4 regions of the Inquilinus sp. CA228 genome follow, and region 1 is predicted to be linked to each of the others. Evidence: riboswitches for the same ligand, from Rfam matches in the RefSeq annotation. Region 1 holds a riboswitch; each other region holds the start of a gene.
The links. Region 1 has a riboswitch for thiamine pyrophosphate ahead of thiC (phosphomethylpyrimidine synthase ThiC). Riboswitches for the same ligand answer to the same signal wherever they lie in the genome.
Positions count from the first base shown of each region.

Region 1 (5,412 bases):
CGCGGTTGATCCGCAGCTCGACATGGGCCAGCGACACCCACCAGATCGTCTGCATGCAGACGATGGGCAGCAGCCGCGACATCTCGGGCAGATGCGCCCGCCAGCCCGGCAGCAGGTCGGCGCCGAACAGCTCGAAGCCGGCGAGGATCAGCGCGGCCCCGGTCATGGTCAGCGCCAGCAGCACCAGGTAGAAGTGGTCGAACCATTCGACCGAGGCCTCGTACAGCGTCTTGAAGAAGGCGGTCACGATCAGCTGGTGCACCAGGAAGATCGCCGCCGAGATGCGAAAGCAGACCGCATAGACCGACACCGCCTCGACCGACAGGAAGAAGCCGACCAGGACGCGGGAGCTGTTGACGATGGCGAAATAGACCAGCGAGTTCACCATCATGAAGAAGCCCATCCGCCGGGCGTCGGCATAGGCGGCGAAAAAGCCCGGCCGGATGGTGCGCGCCAGGCCGATCAGGGCGAACAGGGTGAAGCCGAGCGCCGCGGCGCCGCAGCCGAGGACCACCGGCGCCAGCGGCACCCGCCACAGCGCCACGAACACCAGCGCGCCGGCGATCAGGAAGACGTAGAGCGCCAGGTTGTCGGCCACCAGGATGCCGAAGCGGCGCCCCATGGCGCGGTAGTAGACGCTGGCGGCGACCTGCGCCCCGGCGCCGGCGATGGCGACGCCGGCGAAGACCGGCAGCAGCGGACCAGAGGTGGCCCAGGCGACGGCGGCGCCGCCCAGGCCGATCAGGCCGATCGTGGCGACGACGAAGAACAGCAGGTCGAGGACCCGGTCGTCCTTGCGGATCAGCACCAGCTGCGGGATCGCGCCCGGGATGCCGAGGCTGAGGATCTGCGCCCCGATCACGCCGATGCTGAGCCCCAGCTCGGCCGTGCCGTAGTCCTGGATGCTCATCACCTGCGACAGCAGCAGCGGCCCGAAGAAGGCGGAGCCCTTGCCGAGCGCGAAGGCGAGCAGGAACAGCGCCGCCTGGCCGCCGACCGCCCTGACCCGGGCGAGGTTCATCGCCAGCGCCATGGCCGGGGGCGGCTCACGGCGACCCTGGGATCATCATCCGGGTCAGGCCCGCAGGTAGACGCGGTTGACGTGCGGGTCGAGCGTCAGGCCCGGGGCCACCCGGCCGGCCTCGACGATCGGGCGCAGCGGGCCATACAGGATCGGGCCCTGGCAGTAGACCACCTGGAAGATCAGCCGCGCCGATGTCCGCGCCGGCTGGCCGCGATGGAAGCCGAAGGTGTTCTCCAGGAAGCTGGTGCCGGCGGGGCCTTCGAACCGGACGAAGCGCTCGCGCCCGAAGGCGCCTTCGACCTCGGCGTCGGAATAGCGCCGGATCGGCATCAGCCGGTCCTCGCGGTGCGACCCGCGGACATAGATGTGCGGCCCGGCCCCGGCATCGACGTCGGTGAGGTAGACGAACAGCTTGATGAAGCGCCAGTCGTCATAGTCGCGGTGGAACAGCTCGGCGTGCTGCCCCTCCTCGTCCCCGGCGATCGACCACCAGGCGGCCATGTAGCTGATCGTCGGCTTGCAGCCGAGGGCGGCCTGCACCGCCTCCAGCACCGCCGGGTCGTTGGCGATCGCCAGGGCATGCGGCGCGTTCACCACCACATCCGGCCGGAAATGCGCGACATGGGTGCCCTTCGGCGCCTGCTCCGGCGCCTGGAAGCTGCCGTGCTCGGGCTTGTAGGGGTTGAACGACGGGTGCCCGGCGAAGTGGCGCCGCATCTCCGCGACCCGGTCGGGGGTCATCAGCCAGGGCGTCATGGCGAAGCCTTCGGCGGTCAGGGCCGTGGCGGCCCCCTGGGCCTCCGGCGTGCCGGAGACCGGGCCGCGCCCGACCCGGCTGGCGATCCGGTCGGCCACCCAGTCGCGCCAGGCGACCCGCCGGAACCGGCGCTGCACCAGGAACCGGGTCATCAGCCCGGCCTTGGCCGCGTGTTCGGAAAGGGCTGCCATCGAAATCTCCTCGCGCCGAGCGCCGTCACGCCGTCGACGACAGCCCGGGACGGAAGCCCGCCCCGGGCCGCCAGCGGTCAAATTCCGCCACGAGTCCTATACCGGTCGTCTCCCTGCGCACCAAGAATGATTTTCATCTCGGCCGCGGGACCGGCCGGCGGTCACTCGGCCGCGCGGTAGATCTCTCCCCCGCCTTCGCGGAACCGAGCCGACATCTCCTCCATCCCGGCCTCGGCCGCGGCCCGGATCTCCTGCGTGATCTTCATCGAGCAGAATTTCGGGCCGCACATCGAGCAGAAATGCGCGGTCTTGGCGCCTTCCGCCGGCAGCGTCTCATCGTGGTAGGCGAGCGCCGTGTCGGGGTCGAGCGACAGGTGGAACTGGTCGCGCCAGCGGAACTCGAAGCGGGCGCGGGACAGGGCGTCGTCGCGTCGCTGCGCCGCCGGATGGCCCTTGGCCAGGTCGGCGGCATGGGCCGCGATCTTGTAGGTGACGACGCCGGTCTTGACGTCGTCGCGGTCCGGCAGCCCGAGATGCTCCTTCGGCGTGACGTAGCAGAGCATGGCGGTGCCGAACCAGCCGATCATCGCCGCGCCGATGCCGGAGGTGATGTGGTCGTAGCCCGGCGCGATGTCGGTGGTGAGGGGCCCGAGCGTGTAGAACGGCGCCTCGCCGCAGACCGCCAGCTGCTTGTCCATATTGGCCTTGATCTTGTGCATCGGCACATGGCCGGGGCCTTCGATCATGACCTGGACGTCGTGCTCCCAGGCGATCTTGGTCAGCTCGCCCAGCGTCTCCAGCTCGGCGAACTGGGCCGCGTCGTTGGCGTCGGCGATCGATCCCGGCCGCAGCCCGTCGCCCAGCGAGAAGGCGACGTCATAGGCCCGCATGATGGCGCAGATCTCGCGGAAATGGGTGTAGAGGAAGCTCTCGCGGTGATGCGCCAGGCACCATTTCGCCATGATCGAGCCGCCCCGGCTGACGATGCCGGTCACCCGCTTCGCCGTGAGATGGATGTAGGGCAGCCGCACCCCGGCATGGATGGTGAAGTAGTCGACCCCCTGCTCGGCCTGCTCGATCAGCGTGTCGCGGAAGATCTCCCAAGTCAGGTCCTCGGCCACGCCGCCGACCTTCTCCAGCGCCTGGTAGATCGGCACCGTGCCGATCGGCACCGGCGAATTGCGCAGGATCCATTCGCGGGTGGTGTGGATGTTGCGGCCGGTCGACAGGTCCATGACCGTGTCGCCGCCCCAGCGGATCGCCCACACCATCTTCTCCACCTCCTCCGCGATCGAGGAGGTGACGGCCGAGTTGCCGATATTGGCGTTGATCTTGACCAGGAAGTTGCGGCCGATCGCCATCGGCTCGGATTCCGGGTGGTTGATGTTGGAGGGAATGATCGCCCGGCCCCGCGCCACCTCGTCGCGCACGAATTCCGGCGTCACGTAGTCCGGAATCTCGGCACCGAAGCTCTCACCGTCGCGCGCCGCCTGCTCTTGCGCCCGCTCGCGGCCGAGATTCTCGCGGATCGCGACATACTCCATCTCCGGCGTGACGATGCCGGCCCGGGCATAGGCCATCTGCGTCACCGCGGTGCCGCCGCGGGCCCGCAGCGCCCGCCGCTCGCCGCGCGGGAACTCGAACAGGTTGGCGGCCTCGCCGGGGCGGCGACCGTCATCCTCCGGCCGCACGGTGCGGCCGTCATAGGCCTCGACATCGCCGCGGGCGGCGATCCAGCCGGCCCGCAGTGCCGGCAGCCCGGCGCCGATGTCGATCAGCGCCGCCGGGTCGGTGTAGGGGCCGGAGGCGTCATAGACCCGGAGCGGCGGCTCGCCGGATTCGGGCGACAGCACGATCTCGCGCATGGCGACGCGCAGGTCGGGGTTGCGCTCGCCCGGCACATGGACCTTGCGCGACGCCGGCAGCGGGCCGGTGGTGACGGTTGTGGGGATGACGTCCTTGGGCATCCACGGCCTCCTCGATCGGACGGATTGAGGGCGTGCCAAAGACGGAAAGCGGAAAAAACGGCTGAGCGCGCATGTGGTTCCATTCCCTACGCCGGCACGACCCGGATCAGGTTCGAAGGGTTCCCACGTCGCAGATGGTGTGGTGTCTCAGCTCCTTACCGGAGCTCCCCTCGGAACGCCCCGATCAGAGCGCGCCCCGGGACGGGATGTCAAGCGAGGGAGTGCACCAAGCCGGCGATCCTGCGACAGGATGGCAGTCCGATCGTTTTGTCTGGCAATTGCCCGGGACCGGTTCCAAGGTTCCGCCCAACAGTCGGAAAGACGAAGCGGAGGAAACGATGGCGGCTCTCCCGAGATCGGCCCGCATCCGGACCATCCAGGTCACCGCGCTGGCGCTGCTGGTGCTCAGCGGCGTGGTCAACTACATCGACCGCGCCACCCTGGCCGTGGCCAACCCGCTGATCAGTCAGGATCTCGGCTTCTCGCCGTCGGAGATGGGGCTGCTGCTCTCCGCCTTCCTCTGGGCCTACGCCTTCGCCCAGCTTCCGGCCGGCGCACTGGTCGACCGGCTGGGGCCGCGGCTGATGCTGTCGCTCAGCCTCGGCCTGTGGTCGCTGGCCCAGGCAACCGGCGGCCTGGTCCGGAACTTCACCCAGTTCTTCGCCATCCGCATGGTGCTGGGGCTGGGCGAGGCGCCGCAATTTCCGACCAGCGCCCGCATCGTCCGCGACTGGTTCAACGTCCGGTTGCGCGGCACCGCGACCGGCATCTGGAACTGCTCCTCCACCCTCGGCACCGCGATCTCCGCCCCGGTCCTGACCTTCCTGATGCTCAGCTTCGGCTGGCGCTGGATGTTCGCGATCATGGGCATCCTCGGCCTGCTCGTCGCCATCGCCTTCTACGCCCTGCACCGCAACCCGGCCGAGGTCCGGCTGACCGAGGAGGAGCAGCGCTACCTGACCGAGGGCGACCCAGCCACCACGGGCGGCGGCGTCACCTGGACCGAGTGGAAGCGGCTGTTCGGCTTCCGCACCACCTGGGGCATGATCTTCGGCTTCTTCGGCGTGATCTACGTCACCTGGATCTACAACTCCTGGCTGCCGGTCTATCTGGAGCAGGACCGCCACCTCAGCATCGCCAGCACCGGCATCGTCGCCGCCATCCCCTTCCTGTGCGGCGTGGTCGGCAGCATCCTGGGCGGGCGACTGAACGACTGGCTGGTGACGCGCGGCCTGTCGCCGATGAACAGCCGGAAATACCCGATGGCCGGGGCCATGGTGGCGACCGCCGGCTTCACCACCCTGGCGGCCCTGACCCCGAGCATCACCATCGCGGTCGGCGCCATCTCGATCTCGCTGTTCCTGCTCTACATCGCCTCGACCTCGGCCTGGGCGATGGCGCCGGTGGCGGCGCCCGCCAACACCACTGCCTCGCTCGGCGCCATGCAGAATTTCGGCGGCTATGTCGGCGGCG
Region 1 covers NZ_JBQJIK010000005.1:12,639-18,050, reverse strand. Annotated here, with positions in the region: gene ACTOWL_RS03340 (hypothetical protein) at 1-1,033, opposite strand, end outside; gene ACTOWL_RS03335 (phytanoyl-CoA dioxygenase family protein) at 1,076-1,972, opposite strand; gene thiC (phosphomethylpyrimidine synthase ThiC) at 2,134-3,939, opposite strand; TPP riboswitch at 4,005-4,120, opposite strand; gene ACTOWL_RS03325 (MFS transporter) at 4,278-5,412, shown strand, end outside.

Region 2 (5,412 bases), on a different contig from region 1:
AGATCAGGCCGAGCAGCAGCAGCCGCAGCCAGTACACCAGGGCGAAGAGCAGGCTGATCGCGCCGAACAGCACGGTGGCGGTCAGGTCGGCGAGCCGCCGCGACCAGCGGACCGTCGCCTTCACCGTGGTCAACGCGCCGCGCTTCAGCACTTTGAACACGGCCAGGGTGCGGTCGCCCATCACCGCCGACACCTCGTCAACGCGCCGCAGGTCCGGCACGTCGTCGACATAGCGCAGCAGCTCGACCGACTGCGCCGGGCCGACCCGGTCGGCCACCCGGCCGGCGGCGCCGACGGCCTCGTCCAGCCCATCCAGGCGGTCGCGGCGGACCGCGGCGGCGAAGACTGCGCCGGGCCGCATCACCGTGTCCCGCCACCCGGCCTCCCGCACCTGGCGGCGCAGGGCCGGGAAATCGACCACATCGGCGACCATCCGGCCGAGGCGCTCGGCGAAGCGCGCCGACAGCCGGCCGGTCCGCCGGGCGATCTTGAAGGCCGACACCGCGCCGCGCGGCAGGGCCGCGACCCCGCCGGAGCCCCAGGTCGCCGCGGTCAAAGTGAGCCCGATGCCCGACAGGCCCAGCGCCAGCTCGTCCACCGGCTCGCTGTTGCCGAAATGCCAGAGCTCGCGGCCGATGTCGCGCAGGTCGCCGACGAAGGTCATGTCGGCGGCGAAGGCGCCGGCCAGGCCGGAGAGGCCATGGCCCGCTCCGGTCACGGCGCCCGCGACCGCCTGCCGGGCGGATCGGGTCATGCTGCTCGCCGTCGAGGTCTCGTCCGCGTACCGCGCCCGCCATTCCGGCCTGACGGGATAGCCCGTCATTTCGGCCACCTTCAGCCAGACCGCGACCGAGTCGATGTCGTCCTCGGCGAAGGCCTTGCCGAGCTCCGCGTCGATCTGCTCCGGCGAGGTCCCGACGCGGGTCCAGGCAGTCAGCGTGGCCTCGACCTCCTGCGCCTCCGGCGTCCGGCTCAGCTCGGCCTGGACGAGGTCGATCAGCGGGCCGGCAGCGCGCAGGGCGAAGACCAGACCGATCAGCCCCGGGACCGTGATCAGGACGAATTCCAGGACGCGCAGCGGCCGCAGCTTCATGGAGGCGGGGTTCCCATCCGGCCCCGACCTATAGCACGCCGTACGGCACTAGCGGCAGGCGGTCAGGCCGGACCGGCGCCGAGCGCCGCGAGGTATTCGCGGATCACGGCCCCCGGAGCGGCGACCCGCATCACCCCGCCCATCACCGCGACCCCGGCAAAGCCGGAGGCGATCAGATCCGGCACAAAGGCGGCTTCGACCCCACCCAGCGCGATCACCCGGCCGGGATGGCGGCGGGCGACGGCGCCGGCCTCGGCCGCGGACAGGGTCGGCGCATAGCCCGGCTTGCTGGCGGTCGGCGCCAGGGGGCCGAGGGTGACGTAGTCGGCCCCGGCGGCGATGGCCGCGTCGACCTCCTCCCCGGCATGGCAGGACACGCCGATCAGGGCCGCGGGCCCGAGTCGTTGCCGCGCCGCTTCCGGGTCGCCGCCGGCGGCGAGATGCAGCCCGTCGGCCTCGGCCGCTGCCTCCGGATCCGCATGGACGGTGACGACCGCCCCGACCGGCCGGGCCAGCGCACGCAGCCGGCGCAGCAAAGCGAGCCGCTCCGCCGCCGGCAGGTCCTTCTCGCGCAGGCTGACCCAGCGGCAGCCGGCGGCCAGCGCGTCCGCCACCACGCCTTCCAGCGGCCGCGGCGCCTGGCGCCGATCGGTGATCAGCAGCAGCGGCGGCGACGGCAGCCCGGTCATGGGCCCATCACGTCCCGATCAGGCCGAGCTGCGGGCTGGAGGGGTCGGCGAGGCGGCGCTTCGGGATCCGGCCGGCGCGGGAGGCCAGGCGCCCGCCCTCGACTCCCGCGGCCATGGCCCGGGCCATGCGCACCGGGTCGCGCGCCTTGGCCACGGCGGTCGACAGCAGCACGGCGGAGCAGCCGAGCTCCATCGCCAGCGCCGCGTCCGAGGCGGTGCCGATGCCGGCGTCCAGCACCACCGGCACCTGGATGCGGCTGCAGATCATCTCGATCGCATGCGGGTTGGAGATGCCGAGGCCGGAGCCGATCGGCGAGCCCAGCGGCATCACCGCGGCGCAGCCGGCATCGGCCAGGCGCATGCAGGTGACGAGGTCGTCGTTGCAGTAGGGCAGCACCACAAAGCCGTCGCGCACCAGCTCCGCGGCCGCCTCGACCAGCTGGGCGACGTCCGGGTATTGGGTCTCGCGGTCGCCGATCAACTCCAGCTTCAGCCAAGTGGTGCCCAGCGCCTCGCGCGCCAGCTGCGCCGTCAGGATGGCGTCCCGCCTGGTCATGCAGCCGGCGGTGTTGGGCAGCAGTCGCCAGCGGTCACCGACCAGGTCGACCAGGCTTTCGGCATAGCCTTCCAGGCTGATCCGGCGGATCGAGGCGGTGACGACCTCGGCCCCCGAGGCCTCGATCGAGTCCAGCATCAGCTGCCGGTTGGCATAGCCGGCGGAGCCGATGAACAGGCGCGATCGCAGCGCCACGCCGGCGATGATGAAGGGGTCCTGCATTTCCATTCTCTCCTCAGCCGCCCTGGCCCTAACCACCTTGAAACGGGCGGACGATCTCGACCCGGTCGCCGGCCGCGAGGCGATGCTCAGGCCAGCGGGCGCGCGGCAGCACGGCGTCGTTGAGCGCCACGGCGGTGCCGCGCGCCGCCGGGTCGATGCCCTTGGCCAGCAGCAGGTCGAGCACGCTGACCCCGAGCGCCACGGCTTCGGTTTCTCCGTTCACATTCACGGTCCCTGGCACGCTCATTGCGCCGCCTCCGCGATCCGGGTGAAGCGGTCGATGCGGAACGGCTCCGCCGCCTCCGGCAGCTTGCCGTCGAGGATGGTGCCGGCCACCGCCTCGACCGTCGCCGGCAGCAGCAGGATGCCGTTGCGGTGGTGGCCGGTGGCGAGGACCAGCCCCTCGATCGCCGAGGGGCCGAGCACCGGCGCGTCGTCGCGGCTGCCGGGGCGCAGCCCGGCCCAGCTTTCGATCACCGGCAGATCCTCGATCCCCGGCAAAGCGCGCCAGGCGGCGTCGAGCAGCGACAGCATGCCGCCGGCGGTGACGGTGGTGTCGAAGCCGCGCTCCTCCACCGTGGCGCCGATGATCAGCCTGCCGTCGAGCCGCGGCACCAGATAGGCCTTGCCGACCCACAGCACGTGGCGCAGCAGCGGCGCCGCCGGGTCCATCTGCAGCGCCAGCATCTGGCCCTTCACCGGCCGCACCGGCGGCAGCGCCTCGCGCGGGATGCCGGCGATGCCGCCCGACCAGGCGCCGGCGGCCAGCACCACGACATCGGCCGGCCGCGCCTCGCCCGCGACCACCACGCCGCTGGCCCGGCCGCGATCGGTGACCACGGCCTCGACTTCCGCGTGGTCGTGCAGCCCGCCGCCAGCCCGGCGCAGCGCCTCCACCAGGGCCGGCACCAGCCAGCGATTGTCGACCTGGTGGTCGGCCGGGCTGTGCACGGCGGCGGCGAGGCCCGGCCGCAGCATCGGCTCGCGCTTCAGCAGCTCGGCGCCGGTCAGCCAGCGCAGATCGACGCCGAGCTTGGCCTGATAGTCGGCGGAGAAGCGCAGCTCCGCCGCGTCGTCGCGGGTCAGGGCCACGGCCAGCGTGCCCTCGTCGCGATAGCCGATCGGCAGGTCGGACGCCGCCTCGACCTCACGGGCGAAGCCGGGCCAGAGGTCCTGGGCGTGGCGGCACAGGCCGAACAGCGCCTCCTCCCCCGGCTCGGCCTCAAGCCCGGCGGCGAGCATGCCGGCGGCGGCCCAGCTGGCCTCGCGCCCGACCGGGCCGCGGTCGTAGACGTCGACGGGGCAGCCGGCGCGGGCCAGGCGCCAGCCGATGGCCAGGCCGTTGACCCCGGCGCCGATGATGGCGACGCGAGGTCGGGCCCCGCGCAGGGGCATCGGGCCGACGGAGTCGGCCTGCAAAAAAGACGGAATCGGAACGCCGGTCATCTCAGGCTCCCTCCGCTGGCATGATCCAGGTCAGGTTCGATGGGTATGATCTCAGCCCGCCGTAACGGTGGGCACCCCAGCCGATGCCGCCATTTCAGTCCCGGAGGCGGGTTGGTTGCAAGCCCTTTTCTTGCAACGCCCCTGCCCCGCGCCGGGCCGACTTACGGAGGTCACACGCGGCGTGTTAAGACAGCGCGCATGACAGAACAGATGAACGACGGCGGCGCAGGGGCGCCGAAACGAGGGTGGTTCACCCGACTGAAGGAGGGGCTGTCGCGCTCCTCCGCCAAGCTGACCGAAGGCATCAGCGGCATCTTCACCAAGCGCAAGCTGGACGATGCGACGCTGGAGGAGCTGGAGGAGCTGCTGATCCAGGCCGATCTCGGCCCGGCCACCGCCGCCAAGCTGACCGCCGAGCTGGCCCGCACCCGCTTCGGAAAGGAGGTGTCGGGCGACGAGGTCCGGCGCGCCTTGGCCGACCATGTGGCGCAGATCCTGCGCCCGGTGGCCAAGCCTTTGACCCTCTCCTCTGACCGCAAGCCGCAGGTGGTGCTGGTGGTCGGGGTGAACGGCACCGGCAAGACCACCACCATCGGTAAGCTGGCCAAGCAGTGGCGCGAGGACGGCCGCTCGGTGATGATCGCCGCCGGCGACACCTTCCGCGCCGCCGCGGTGCACCAGCTGCAGGTCTGGGGCGAGCGCTCCGGCTGCCCGGTGGTCACCGCCAATCCCGGCGCCGACGCCGCCGGCCTGTCCTTCGACGCGCTGACCCGGGCCAAGGCCGAGGGCCGCGACGTGCTGCTGATCGACACCGCCGGCCGGCTGCAGAACAAGGACAATCTGATGGCCGAGCTGGCCAAGATCATCCGCGTGCTGAAGAAGATCGACCCGACGGCGCCGCATGACGTGCTGCTGGTGCTGGACGCCACCACCGGCCAGAACGCGCACAGCCAGGTCGAGGTGTTCCGCGACCTGGTCTCGGTCACCGGCCTGATCCTGACCAAGCTGGACGGCAGCGCCCGCGGCGGCGTGCTGGTGGCGCTGGCCGAGCGCTTCGGCCTGCCGGTGCACGCCATCGGCGTCGGCGAGAGCATCGACGACCTGCGGCCCTTCGACCCCGAGCAGTTCGGCCGGTCGCTGATGGGAGTCGAGTCATGAGCAAGACCTCCCAGACCTTCGCCCCCGAGCAGTTCAGCGATGCCGCCGAGGCCGTGGCCCGGCTGCACGCGATCTACGACGCCAACACCGGCCTGCTGCGCGACGCCTTTCGCGCCTATTCCCGCGGCGAGGAGCCGGCGAGCCGGGTGCGCGCCTGCTACCCCTACCTGTCCGTCACGGTGGAGGATTTCAGCCGGGCCGACACCCGCCTGTCCTACGGCTTCGTCGACCGGCCGGGCACCTTCATC
Region 2 covers NZ_JBQJIK010000024.1:65,069-70,480, reverse strand. Annotated here, with positions in the region: gene ACTOWL_RS14120 (hypothetical protein) at 1-1,093, opposite strand, end outside; gene ACTOWL_RS14115 (thiamine phosphate synthase) at 1,156-1,782, opposite strand; gene ACTOWL_RS14110 (thiazole synthase) at 1,790-2,560, opposite strand; gene thiS (sulfur carrier protein ThiS) at 2,589-2,807, opposite strand; gene thiO (glycine oxidase ThiO) at 2,804-4,006, opposite strand; TPP riboswitch at 3,997-4,095, opposite strand; gene ftsY (signal recognition particle-docking protein FtsY) at 4,205-5,164, shown strand; gene ACTOWL_RS14090 (AMP nucleosidase) at 5,161-5,412, shown strand, end outside.
Region 2: another riboswitch for thiamine pyrophosphate. It lies ahead of thiO (glycine oxidase ThiO); the one in region 1 lies ahead of thiC (phosphomethylpyrimidine synthase ThiC).

Region 3 (5,412 bases), on a different contig from region 1:
CAGGTCCGGGCTCTCCGCCTCGTCCAGATGGCCGCCCTTCAGCAGCACGGCCCGGGGCCCGAGCGCCAGCAGCGCCGCGGCGATCTCCGGCATCTCGTCCCGTCGCTCGGCCGGCGCGCGGCCCAGCAGATCGGCGGCCTCCGGCAGGTTCGGGGTGACCACCATGGCCAGTGGCAGCAGCTCCTCGCGCAGCGCCGCCACGGCGTCGGGGTCGAGCAGCCGGTCGCCACTCTTCGCCACCATCACCGGGTCGACCACGACGCGGCTCAGCCCGTGCCGGCGCAGCGCGTCGGCCACCGTGCGCACGATCTCGCCGGTCGCCAGCATGCCGATCTTGACCGCGTCGATCCGGACATCGGCGAGAAGGCAGTCGATCTGCCGGGCGACGAAGGCTGCCGGCACCAGCTCCACCGCCTGCACCCCCCGGGTGTTCTGGGCGACCAGCGCGGTGATCACCGCGCAGCCATAGGCCCCGAGGGCGGAGAAGGTCTTCAGGTCGGCCTGGATGCCGGCGCCGCCCGAGGGGTCGGTGCCGGCGATACTGAGGACATTGGGGATCATCGCGCCCGTCCTTCCGCCACGGCCGCGGCGATCGCCCGGGCGGCCGCCTCGGGGTCGGGCGCGGCACAGATGGCGGAGACCACGGCGACGCCATCGGCCCCGGCCGCGATCACATCGGCGGTCCGGGCCGCGTCGATGCCGCCGATGCCGACCACGGGCAGCGGCACCAGCCGGCGCAGCGCCCGGAAGCCGTCGACCCCGATCGCCGGCCGCGCCTCCGCCTTGGTCGTGGTGGTGAAGACCGGGCCGATGCCGGCGTAGTCGGCGATCTCGGTGTCGACCGCCCGCGCCTCGGCCGCGTCATGCACGGTGACGCCGACGATGCGGCCGGGGCCCAGCAGGCGCCGCGCCGCCGCCGCCGGCATGTCGCGGTCGCCGAGATGGACGCCGTCCGCCCCCACCGCCAGGGCGACGTCGACCCGGTCGTTGATCACCAGGGGCACGCCGTGGGGCGCCAGCGCCGCCTGCAGCGCCTCGGCCGCGGCGATCAGCTCGCGGGTGGTGGCGTCGGGGTCGCGCAACTGCACGATGGTGACGCCGCCCTGCGCCGCCGCGGCGGCCACGGCAGCGACTCCGCGCGGCCCGCTCAGCCGCGTGTCGGTGACGAGATAGACCGACAGGTCGAAGCGCCGCCCCGCTTCCGTTGCCTCTGCACCCATTCCGCTCCTCCTCCAGCGAAGGGGGCGGTCGGCGATCGATCCTGAGGATCCGGGGCCCGGTCGGGCATCGCGTGACGGCTCCCTTCGCTGGCATGACCCAGATCAGGTTCGACGGGTATGATCTCAGCCCGTTTCCAGGCACCCCGTGTCACTTCCGGGCTCAGGCTCGCAAGCCGGGAAGGCCGGTGTCAAGCGCACCGGCCGGGCGGCTCATTCCGGCCGCTCGAAATGGAATTGCGGCGCGGCGCTGCGGAAGGGCAGGCGGGCGCCTTCGGGCATCAGGAAGGCATGCTCCCGGCGGATCGACAGCATGTCGCAGGCGCCGTCGGTGATGACCAGGATCGGCGCCTCGCGCGGGAAGCCGTCATCGCCCTCGAGCCGGGTAATGGCCGGCTGCAGCACCGTGCCGCCGCGGCCGCGGATCTCCACCCGCTGCAGCAGCGTCTCCGGCGGCACGTAGCCCATGTCGTGGATGCCGGCGTCGCATTGCACCACGCGCACCAGCGGCACCTCGCGGCTGACGGCATAGCTGGCGATTGCCCCCAGCGCCCGGGCCAGCAGCCGCGGCGGCATCGAACCGGAGGTGTCCAGCACCGTGCCGAAGGTGCGGGTGGCCAGCCGCTCCTCCGGGCGCAGCCAGACCGGCCGCGGGATGTCGGGCGTGGCCGCCTGCCGCCGGCTGGCCCGGGCGAAGCTGCGCCGGCTGTCCAGCGGCGGGAAGAAGGCGTCCAGCCACTGGCCCAGCCGGACGTCCCACGGGATCGGCGGGTGCTGGATCGCCCGGATCTCCTCGACCAGCTCGCCGGGCAGCTCGCCGCGCCCGGTGCCGGCCAGATGCAGGTCCAGCCCCTCGGCCAGAGCGCGGCGGTAGAAGGCGTCCAGGTCGGTGCCCGGCCCGGTCCACCAGGCCGGCGGCCGGTCGCCCAGCATGTCGACCTTGCCCTGGCCGCGCAGGGTGCGGGCCTTGTTCAGCCGCCGGATCAGGCGCAGGTCGCGGGTGATGCGGTCGTAGATCGCCTCCGCCGAGTCGCGCTCGAAGCCCAGCTCGGGGTCCAGCAGCAGGCTGTCGAACGGCACCTCGCCGACGCCCATCTCGACCAGCCAGCCATTGATCACGTAGTCGCAGGCGATGTTCCACAGATACGGGTCGCGGCCCTGCCGACGCGGCTCGTGGCGCAGCCCGACATGCAGCAGCTCATGCGCCATGACGAATTTCAGCCCGTCATGGGTCCAGGGGAATTTCGGGTTCAGGTAGATCCGCTGCAGCTCGGTGTCGACGGCGGCGACGGCGATGTCCAGCTGCCGGCACAGCCCCTCGTCCTCGATGATCTCGAAGGTCGCCGCCAGTGCCGCCAGCAGCGGATAGCTGGCGACGAACCAGGCGCGGGCACGCTCGGCCAGGGAGTTGGGGTTGCGCCTGGGCCCGGCCGGGCCGCGCGCTGCGGCGCCGGCCCCCTCGATCGCACTGACGACGCTGCGGCGGATCGCCGTGGCGAACCGGTCCTCATACGCCCTGCGGATCGCCGGGGTCAGCGGCGGGGCGTCGGCGGTGAAGATCCAGGCCGTCTCTCCGGCGCCGGCGATGCCGGGACCGGCATGGGCGGCGCGGCCGGCCGGGTCTTCCGCCAGGATCCGGGCGATCTCCGCCACGTCGCGGCCCGGCGGCGGCAGCGCCGGATAGGGCAGGGCTTCCGGCCGCCGGCCGAGGCCCAGCGGGCGCAGGAACTCGACCGCGACCAGGCCGCACGCCATGCGCCAGGCCTCGTCGGTGCGGGCGGGATCGACATGGTTCATATGCTCGTGCAGCAGCGCCTGGGCCAGGATATTGGCCCATTCCGCCGGCTCGGCGCGGCGCCAGGGATTGGCTTCGATCGTGATCACCGGCTTGTCGTCGTACCGGCTGCGCGACAGGACCAGCCGGGCGAAGCCGTCGGTCGGGAAGGGTCGGGACGGCCTCGCCGCCATCCAGTCGCGACCGACCAGGCCGGCGAACAGTGGGTGGTCGCGCAGCAGGGCGCAGCCGGCCGTGATCGCGCGCAGATTCTCCTTCGGCGGTTCGCGGCGCCTGGCCATGGCCGTCAGCCCGCCCGCTGCGCCGCCAGCCGCGGCAAAGCGCGCGCCAGCTCGATGGTGTACCAGGCCGGCAGGGCGGCGCCGCTCTCGGTCTCGGTCACCACCAGCTGGGCCAGCTCGGTGGAGATCCGCGCCAGGGTCACGATCAGCTCCTTCGACCGGTTGGCCAGCTGCCGCGCCTCGCGCCCGGCGGCGCCCTCGTCGTCCGGCAGCTCCTTGATCAGCCGGTCGCGCAGCTGCTGCACCAGGAAGTACAGGATGTCCCGCTCCTCCGGCTTCTCCGGCCAGCCGCGGTCGCCCTTCAGGATCGCCGACAGGTCGTGCGCCCGCTCGCGCAGCTTGGCGAAGGCCGCGAACTGCTGGGCATGCGCCGGCGTCAGCAGGCCGCTGGCCAGCACCTTGATCTCGTCCAGCGTGATGCCCGGACCATAGGCGTGCAGGGCGCGGGACAGCATGTCCCAGGCCCGCGGAGTCGAGAACGGCTCCTCATGCTTCGGCGGCTTGGACCAGAGGTGGTCCGACCGCTGCCCGACATAGGAGATGACCATCTCATGCACCCCGGCGCCGCCGGCCCAGTCCAGCCAGTCGCGGGCCGAGGCGCGCAGCTGGACATGGACCAGCCGGTTGACCAGGGCGGAGGACAGCGGCCGGGTGATCGCCGCATCCTCCGTCCGGTTGCCGGCGCCGATCACGATGGTGCCCTCGGGCAGGCGGAACTCACCCACCCGCCGGTCCAGGATCAGCGAGTAGAACGCCTTCTGCACCTCGTGCGAGCAGGCGTTCAGCTCGTCCAGGAACAGGCAATAGGGCTCGTCCCGCGCGATGATGGTCGGCGGGCAGAAGCGCGACTTGCCGTCCATGATCTGCGGCACGCCGATGATGTCCTCCGGCGCCAGCTGCGAGCCGAGCAGCGACACGCAGGGCAGGCCGACGGACTCGGCGAAGGCCTGGACCAGGGCGGATTTGCCGATGCCCGGCGGCCCCCAGATGAAGACCGGCAGGACGCTGGCCACGTTCAGCAGGAACGGGGCCAGCGTCCTCGGCGTCAGGGTCTGCGCGGCGTTCATGCCGCCTCCTTGCTCGTTCGCCCGGCCACCGTGACCAGCATGCTGCGGCCGGTGTGGCGGGTCACCGCGATCCGGGTGCCGAGGAAGGCCTCGATCACCGCGATGTTGGTGCGGGTGTGCGGCGTCGGCGCCACCGTGACGAACCGGCCGCCCGCGCCCAGAGCCATCGGCAGCAGCAGCTGGTCCGCCAGATGCGGGCCGACCGGGGCCCGGCTGGCGAGGTACTGCCGCACCGCCTTTGCCGTCGCCGCGGCGACATCCTCCGCCGCCAGGCCGGGCTGGCCATGGCCGGTGAACACCTCGGTCGCATGCTCATGCGCCACCGTCACGGTCAGGCAGTTGCCCGGCCCGTCCGCGGCGACGGCGCGGGCCGGGGCCAGCGCCTCGGTCCGCCAGCGCAGGGCCTTGGCGACGGTCGCCGTCTCCCGCGCCGCGATGTGCAGCGGCAGATGGGTGACCACCGCCTCCACCTGCTGCGACACCAGGGCGCCGCGCCGCTCCAGCACCAGCGGCGCCGGCCTGCCGCGCGGCATCACCTCGACGTCGACCACGCCGCCGCCTGCCGGGTAGAAGCCGTGCCGCCGCAGCGCCGCCCGGGCGTGGAAGCCCATGCGGTGCAGCAGCGGCAGGAAGGCGCGCTCGACGAAGTCGAAGCTCGGCGCCCCCATGGCATGGGTGCCGCCCTGCAGCCGCAGCCGCGACGGGGCGTCCGCCAGCGCCAGCGGCAGCAGCACGGTCTGCAGCACCAGCAGGGTCGACCCGGCCGAGCCGATGGCGAAGTCATACGCGCCGGCCGCGACCGGCCCCGGCGTGAAGCCGAGCACGGTCGAGCCCAGCTCGGCCCCCGTCACCGCGGCCCGGCCGATCTCGCTCGCCGCCTTCACGGCCGTGAGGTGCTGGCGCAGCAGGCCCGGCTTGGTGCGCCCCGCCCGGATCCGCTCGATCCGGAACGGGGTCCCGGTCGCCAGGGACAGGGTCAGGGCCGAGCGCAGGATCTGCCCTCCGCCCTCGCCCTGGGATCCGTCGATCGTGATCATGGTCGGTTCTTTCGT
Region 3 covers NZ_JBQJIK010000049.1:17,409-22,820, forward strand. Annotated here, with positions in the region: gene thiD (bifunctional hydroxymethylpyrimidine kinase/phosphomethylpyrimidine kinase) at 1-561, opposite strand, end outside; gene thiE (thiamine phosphate synthase) at 558-1,220, opposite strand; TPP riboswitch at 1,282-1,376, opposite strand; gene ACTOWL_RS23285 (vWA domain-containing protein) at 1,431-3,293, opposite strand; gene ACTOWL_RS23290 (ATP-binding protein) at 3,299-4,360, opposite strand; gene rtcA (RNA 3'-terminal phosphate cyclase) at 4,357-5,397, opposite strand.
Region 3: another riboswitch for thiamine pyrophosphate. It lies ahead of thiE (thiamine phosphate synthase); the one in region 1 lies ahead of thiC (phosphomethylpyrimidine synthase ThiC).

Region 4 (5,412 bases), on a different contig from region 1:
GATGCTGCGCCAGCTCGGCGGCGCCGACCAGCAGGCGCAGCACGAAGGGCAGGGCCATCAGCGCATTGACCATGGCGACGATCGGCAGCGCCCAGAACCGCAGGTCGGCGGTGCCGAGCAGCATGACGAACAGCCCGGCGCCGAGCGCCAGCGGCGGCACCACCAGCACCACAGTGCCGCTCAGCTCGAACAGCCGCGCCAGCCGGTGGCGGCGTCTCCCGATGCGCAGCACGGCGATGCTGTGCGCCAGCGCCCAGCCCAGCACCAAAGCGAGCGTGGCGGCGCCGAGGGCGACAGCCAGGCTGCGCCCGGCGGCGTGCCACAGGGCCGGGCTGGACAGGATCGGCTTGCCGATGCCGCCCAGGCCCTCGACCAGGATCGCGACCAGCGGCAGCAGCACGTAGCCGGCGGCCAGGGCCAGCACCACGGCGTCGATCGTCCGGGCTGCCCGCGTCTGGCCGTCGCCGCGCAGCACCGGCCGGCCGACGCCGCCCTCGTCGGCGACACGGCCGGTCAGCCGCATCGCCGCCAGCACCAGCAGGGCGCAGAGCGCGACCTGGAGCAGCGACAGGGCGACGGCGCGGCCGGGGTCGAAGTCGAAGCGCAGCGCCTGGTAGATCGCGATCTCGATGGTCGCCGAGGCCGGGCCGCCGCCGAGAGTCAGGACCACGGCGAAGCTGGTGAAGCACAGCAGGAAGACCAGTGCGGCGAGGCCGGGCAGCTGGCGCCGCAGCATCGGCCATTCGACCAGCCGGAACAGGTCGGCGCCGCGCAGCCCCAGCATCGACGCCAGGCGCCAGCTCTCGGCCGGGATGGTGCCCCAGGCCGCCAGCAGCACGCGCACGGCGAAGGGCATGTTGAAGAACACATGCGCCAGCAGGATCCCGGTCAGGCCGTAGATGTTCGGCCGGATGGTCAGCCCCAGCGCCGCGAACAGGTCGGCGAGCAGGCCGGAGCGGCCGAACACGGTGAGGATGCCGAAGGCGCCGGCCACCGCCGGCACGATCATCGGCAGCCCGAACAGGCGCAGCAGCAGGGTGCGGCCGGGGAAGCGGCGGCGCGACAGGGCGCGGGCGACCGGGATGGCGATGGCGACGCTGATCAGCGCCGACAGCCCGGCCTGCAGCGCGGTGAAACGCAGCATCGACCAGAGATAGGGGTCGGCCCAGACGGAGAGCAGGTCGATCCCGGACGCGGCGCGGAGGAGGCCGGTCGCCGCCGTGGCGATCAGCGCCAGGATGGCAAGCAGGGCCAGCAGGCCGGGCAGGGAGGGAAGTGCACTCCCCGTAGGTTGGGTTCGCCGTGGCGAACCCAACAGGCTGGCTCCGCCGCGGGATGTTGGGTTCGCGGGCCGCGAACCCAACCTACGTGGGCTCAACGACTGGTCGCCTGCAGCCATTCGGCGATCCAGGCGGCGCGGTTGGCGGCGACCTCCTCCGGCGGATACAGCAGGGCCTTGGCCGGGGTCGGCAGGGCCTTGTAGGCGTCGGGCAGGCCGGCCTTCGGCGTCACTGCCGGATACATCCATTGCGTCGTCGGCAGCAGGTCCTGGAACGCCGGGCTCAGTATGAAGGCGAGGAACCTGTCGGCCAGCTCCGGGTGCGGGGACGAGGCCAGCTTGGCCGCGACCTCGACCTGGAGGTAGTTGCCCTCGCTGAACACCGCGGCGCCGACGTTGCTGTCGTTCTCCGCGATCACGTGATAGGGCGGCGAGGTCAGATAGCTGAAGGTCATCGGCACCTCGCCCTTGCGGAACAGGCCGTAGCTCTCGCTCCAGCCCGGGGTCACGGTGAGGATCCGTGGCTTCAGCTTCGCCCAGGCCTCCGGCGCCTTGTCGCCGTACACCTGCTTGACCCAGAGCAGCAGGCCCAGGCCCGGCGTGCTGGTGCGCGGGTCCTGGATGGTCAGCTCCAGGTCGCTGTTCTCGACCAGGTCGTGCAGGCTCTTCGGCGGGTTCGGCACCTTGGTCTTGTCATAGACGAAGGCGAAGTAGCTCCAGTCGAAGGGCACGAAGACCGGATCGGTCCAGGCCACCGGCAGCGACAGGCCGTCGAGCTTCTGCCCGTGCGGGGCGAAGAGGCCGGTCGCGGTCGCCTCGGCGGTCAGGTTGGTGTCGAGGCCGAGCACGATGTCGGCCTGGCTCGACTTGCCCTCCAGCTTCAGCCGCGACAGCAGGGCGACGCCGTCCTCGACCGAGGTGAACTCGACGGTGCAGCCGCATTCGGCCTCGAAGGCCTTCTTCACCTGCGGGCCCGGCCCCCATTCGGCGGTGAAGGATTCATAGGTGTAGACCTTGAGCACCGGGGTCTCGGCCGCGGCCGGCCCGGCGAGGGCGGAGGTCAGGGCCGTCAGCAGGACGGCGGCAAACAGGCGCATCGCGTTTCCTCCGCTGGGTCGAGGCGGAACGGAGAGGGACGTGCCGATGCCTGAGGCGTCGTCTCGCGCTCCCTCCGCCGGCATGACCCGGATCAGGTTCGTCGGGTTGACGCTGACGCGCCTCTCAGCCCCCGTTCGGGCACCCCGGCAAGACGCGCGCATCATCGGGGCGCGCCTTGCGTGTGTCAACGAGGTGACAGGCCGCCTTGCGACAAGGCTCCTGATGACATCGGCTCCGCGGCACGGTAAAATTACAAAATTAACGATAACTGGAGGTAAAAATGACCGGACCGCTCGCGATTGGTGAGGACGCGCCCGATTTCGAAGTCGAGACCACCGAGGGGCGGATCCGCTTCCACGACTGGCTCGGCTCGTCCTGGGGCGTGCTGTTCTCGCATCCCAAGGACTTCACCCCGGTGTGCACCACCGAGCTCGGCGCCGTGGCCAAGCTGAAGCCGGAGTTCGACCGCCGCGACGTCAAGGTGATCGGCCTCAGCGCCGACCCGGTCGACCGGCACGAGAGCTGGGCCCAGGACATCAAGGAAACCCAGGGCTACGCACCGAACTTCCCGGTGATCGCCGATTCCGAGCTCACCGTCTCCAAGCTCTACGGCATGCTGCCGGCCGATGCCGGCACCACCTCGGAGGGCCGCACCGCTGTCAACAACCAGACGGTGCGCAACGTCTACGTCGTCGGCCCGGACAAGAAGATCAAGCTGGTGATCTCCTACCCGATGACCACCGGCCGCAACTTCGACGAGGTGCTGCGGGTGATCGATTCGCTGCAGCTGACCGCCAAGCACAAGGTCGCCACCCCGGCCGACTGGCAGAACGGCCAGGACGTCATCATCGTCACCTCGGTCTCGGACGAAGAGGCGAAGCAGAAGTTCCCGGCCGGCTTCAAGACGCTGAAGCCCTACCTCCGCACCGTCGCCCAGCCGCGCGACTGATGTCCGGACGCCCCGGGCTCAGTCGAGCCCGGGGACGCTATTCGGCGGCACCAGCCAGCCGGAATTGGGTCGCAGCCGGTAGACGGCGCGGCCGATGATGTTCCCGATCGGCACGTAGCCCAGGTCACTGCGGCTGTCGAGGCTGTTGTCGCGATTGTCGCCCAATGTGAAGCAGTGATCGGCAGGAACGACGTATTCCGCGGTGTGGTCGAACGGACCTGTGTCGCTCCGTTCCAGGATTTCGTAAGGTTCTGGCGGTTCGCCGTCTGATGGCGGCAAGGTCTCGACATATCGATGCATCACCTTATTCTGGCCGCGTAGAGCTATCGTGTACGGGGCGAGCTCACGACGTTTCGCCAATTTTTGATTGATCGACAAACGGCCATCGGTCAATTGGACCCGGTCGCCCGGCAAACCAACCACGCGCTGAACAAAGACGAGTGACGTGTTGCGCGGCGGGCGGAACATGATCACGTCGCCTCGGCGCGGCGTCTTTCCAGCATCGCGCAGATCCGCCACGAACACGTCACCTGGGACCAGCGTCGGCGCCATGCCGGCGCTGGGGATGTTGAAGCTGCGCACAGGAATGCCGGCGGCGACGAAGCGGGCAACGATGCCGGCGCTGTCGATCCAGTCGCCGAGCGTCGCCGCGGCGGCCGGGCCTGCCGACAGGGCCAGCAGGGCGGGTCCGGCGAGCCTGATCGCCTCGCGCCGGCGCATCATCGGCCCAGCAGGCTCTTCGCCATCATCATGTGCACGCCCTTGCAGCCGTTCACGGTCTGGGTGATGCGCAGGTCGCCGGCCAGGCTGCACAGGGTGTAGGCGTCGTACCGCGACAGCCCGGCGGTCTCGCCCAGCAGCACGATCATGTCGCGCAGCGCCATCTCGGCGCAGCGGTCAAGGTCGGGGTCCATCCCCATGGTGATGTGGTGGGTCGGGGTCTCGGCGCGGGGATAAGCGAAGCCGAGATCGTCGCGGATGATCAGCCGGAAGGTGCCCTGCAGCGCCGTCTCGATCGCGGTGATGCACACCTCGCCGTCGCCCTGCGCGCCGTGGCCGTCGCCGCAGGAGAACAGGGCGCCATCGTTGAAGATGGGCAGGTAGAGCGTGGTGCCGGCCACCAGCTCCTTGTTGTCGATGTTGCCGGCATGGGCCCGCGGCTGGATCGAGCTGATCCGGCCCCAGCCCTTCGGCGGCGCCACGCCCATGACGCCGAAGAAGGGCCTGAGCGGCAGGTCCAGCCCCCAGGGCAGCCGGGCGGTGCCGGACGCGGCGTCGAGCGGGATGTTGAGCAGCCGCTCTTGCTCGAAGTCGTAGGGCAGGGTGCCGGCGAGCGGCCGGATCACGTTGTAGCCCCAGTCCTGGCGCAGCGAGACGTCGAGGATCCGCACCTCCAGCACCTGGCCGGCTTTGGCGCCGCGGACCGCGACCGGGCCGGTCAGGATGTGGCCGGGAGTCGACCGGTCGCAACGCTGATGGATCTCGTGGATCTCGGGCGGGATGTGGAAATCGCCCTTGGGCAGCACGTCCGGCCCGCCCGACACGGTGTCGATCACCACCGTGTCGCCGCTGTCGACCGTCAGCACCGGCTCGCGCGCGGCGTCGAAATAGCCCCAGGCACAGGTCTCGGCCGACGCGGTCACATGGTGTCGCGGCATGATCGGGTTCCCTCCGGTGGAGCCGACACGCTCGGCCGTTTCGGCGTCGCGTTCAAGCCCGGAGGGAACAGATCAGCCCTTCACCGCGCCGGCGGTCAGCCCTTGCACCAGGTAGCGCTGGATCACGGCGAAGAAGATGCACACCGGGATCAGCGCCAGCACCGAGGCCGCGGTCATCTGCCCCCAGTCGACGCCGAACTTGGCGACGAAGGTCAGCAGGCCGACGGCGAAGGTCTTCTGGCTGTCGGAGTTGATCAGCATCAGCGCGAACAAGAGTTCGCTCCAGGCCGCGGTGAACACGAAGCCCAAAGTCGCACCCATGCCCGGCAGGGTCAGCGGCAGGATCACCCGGCGCAGCGCCTGGAACCGGCTGCAGCCGTCGATCATCGCCGCCTCCTCCAGGTCCTTCGGGATGGCGTCGAAGAAGG
Region 4 covers NZ_JBQJIK010000013.1:17,505-22,916, forward strand. Annotated here, with positions in the region: gene thiP (thiamine/thiamine pyrophosphate ABC transporter permease) at 1-1,315, opposite strand, end outside; gene thiB (thiamine ABC transporter substrate binding subunit) at 1,375-2,376, opposite strand; TPP riboswitch at 2,429-2,533, opposite strand; gene ACTOWL_RS08320 (peroxiredoxin) at 2,658-3,326, shown strand; gene lepB (signal peptidase I) at 3,345-4,049, opposite strand; gene ACTOWL_RS08330 (acetamidase/formamidase family protein) at 4,046-4,984, opposite strand; gene ACTOWL_RS08335 (carbohydrate ABC transporter permease) at 5,057-5,412, opposite strand, start outside.
Region 4: another riboswitch for thiamine pyrophosphate. It lies ahead of thiB (thiamine ABC transporter substrate binding subunit); the one in region 1 lies ahead of thiC (phosphomethylpyrimidine synthase ThiC).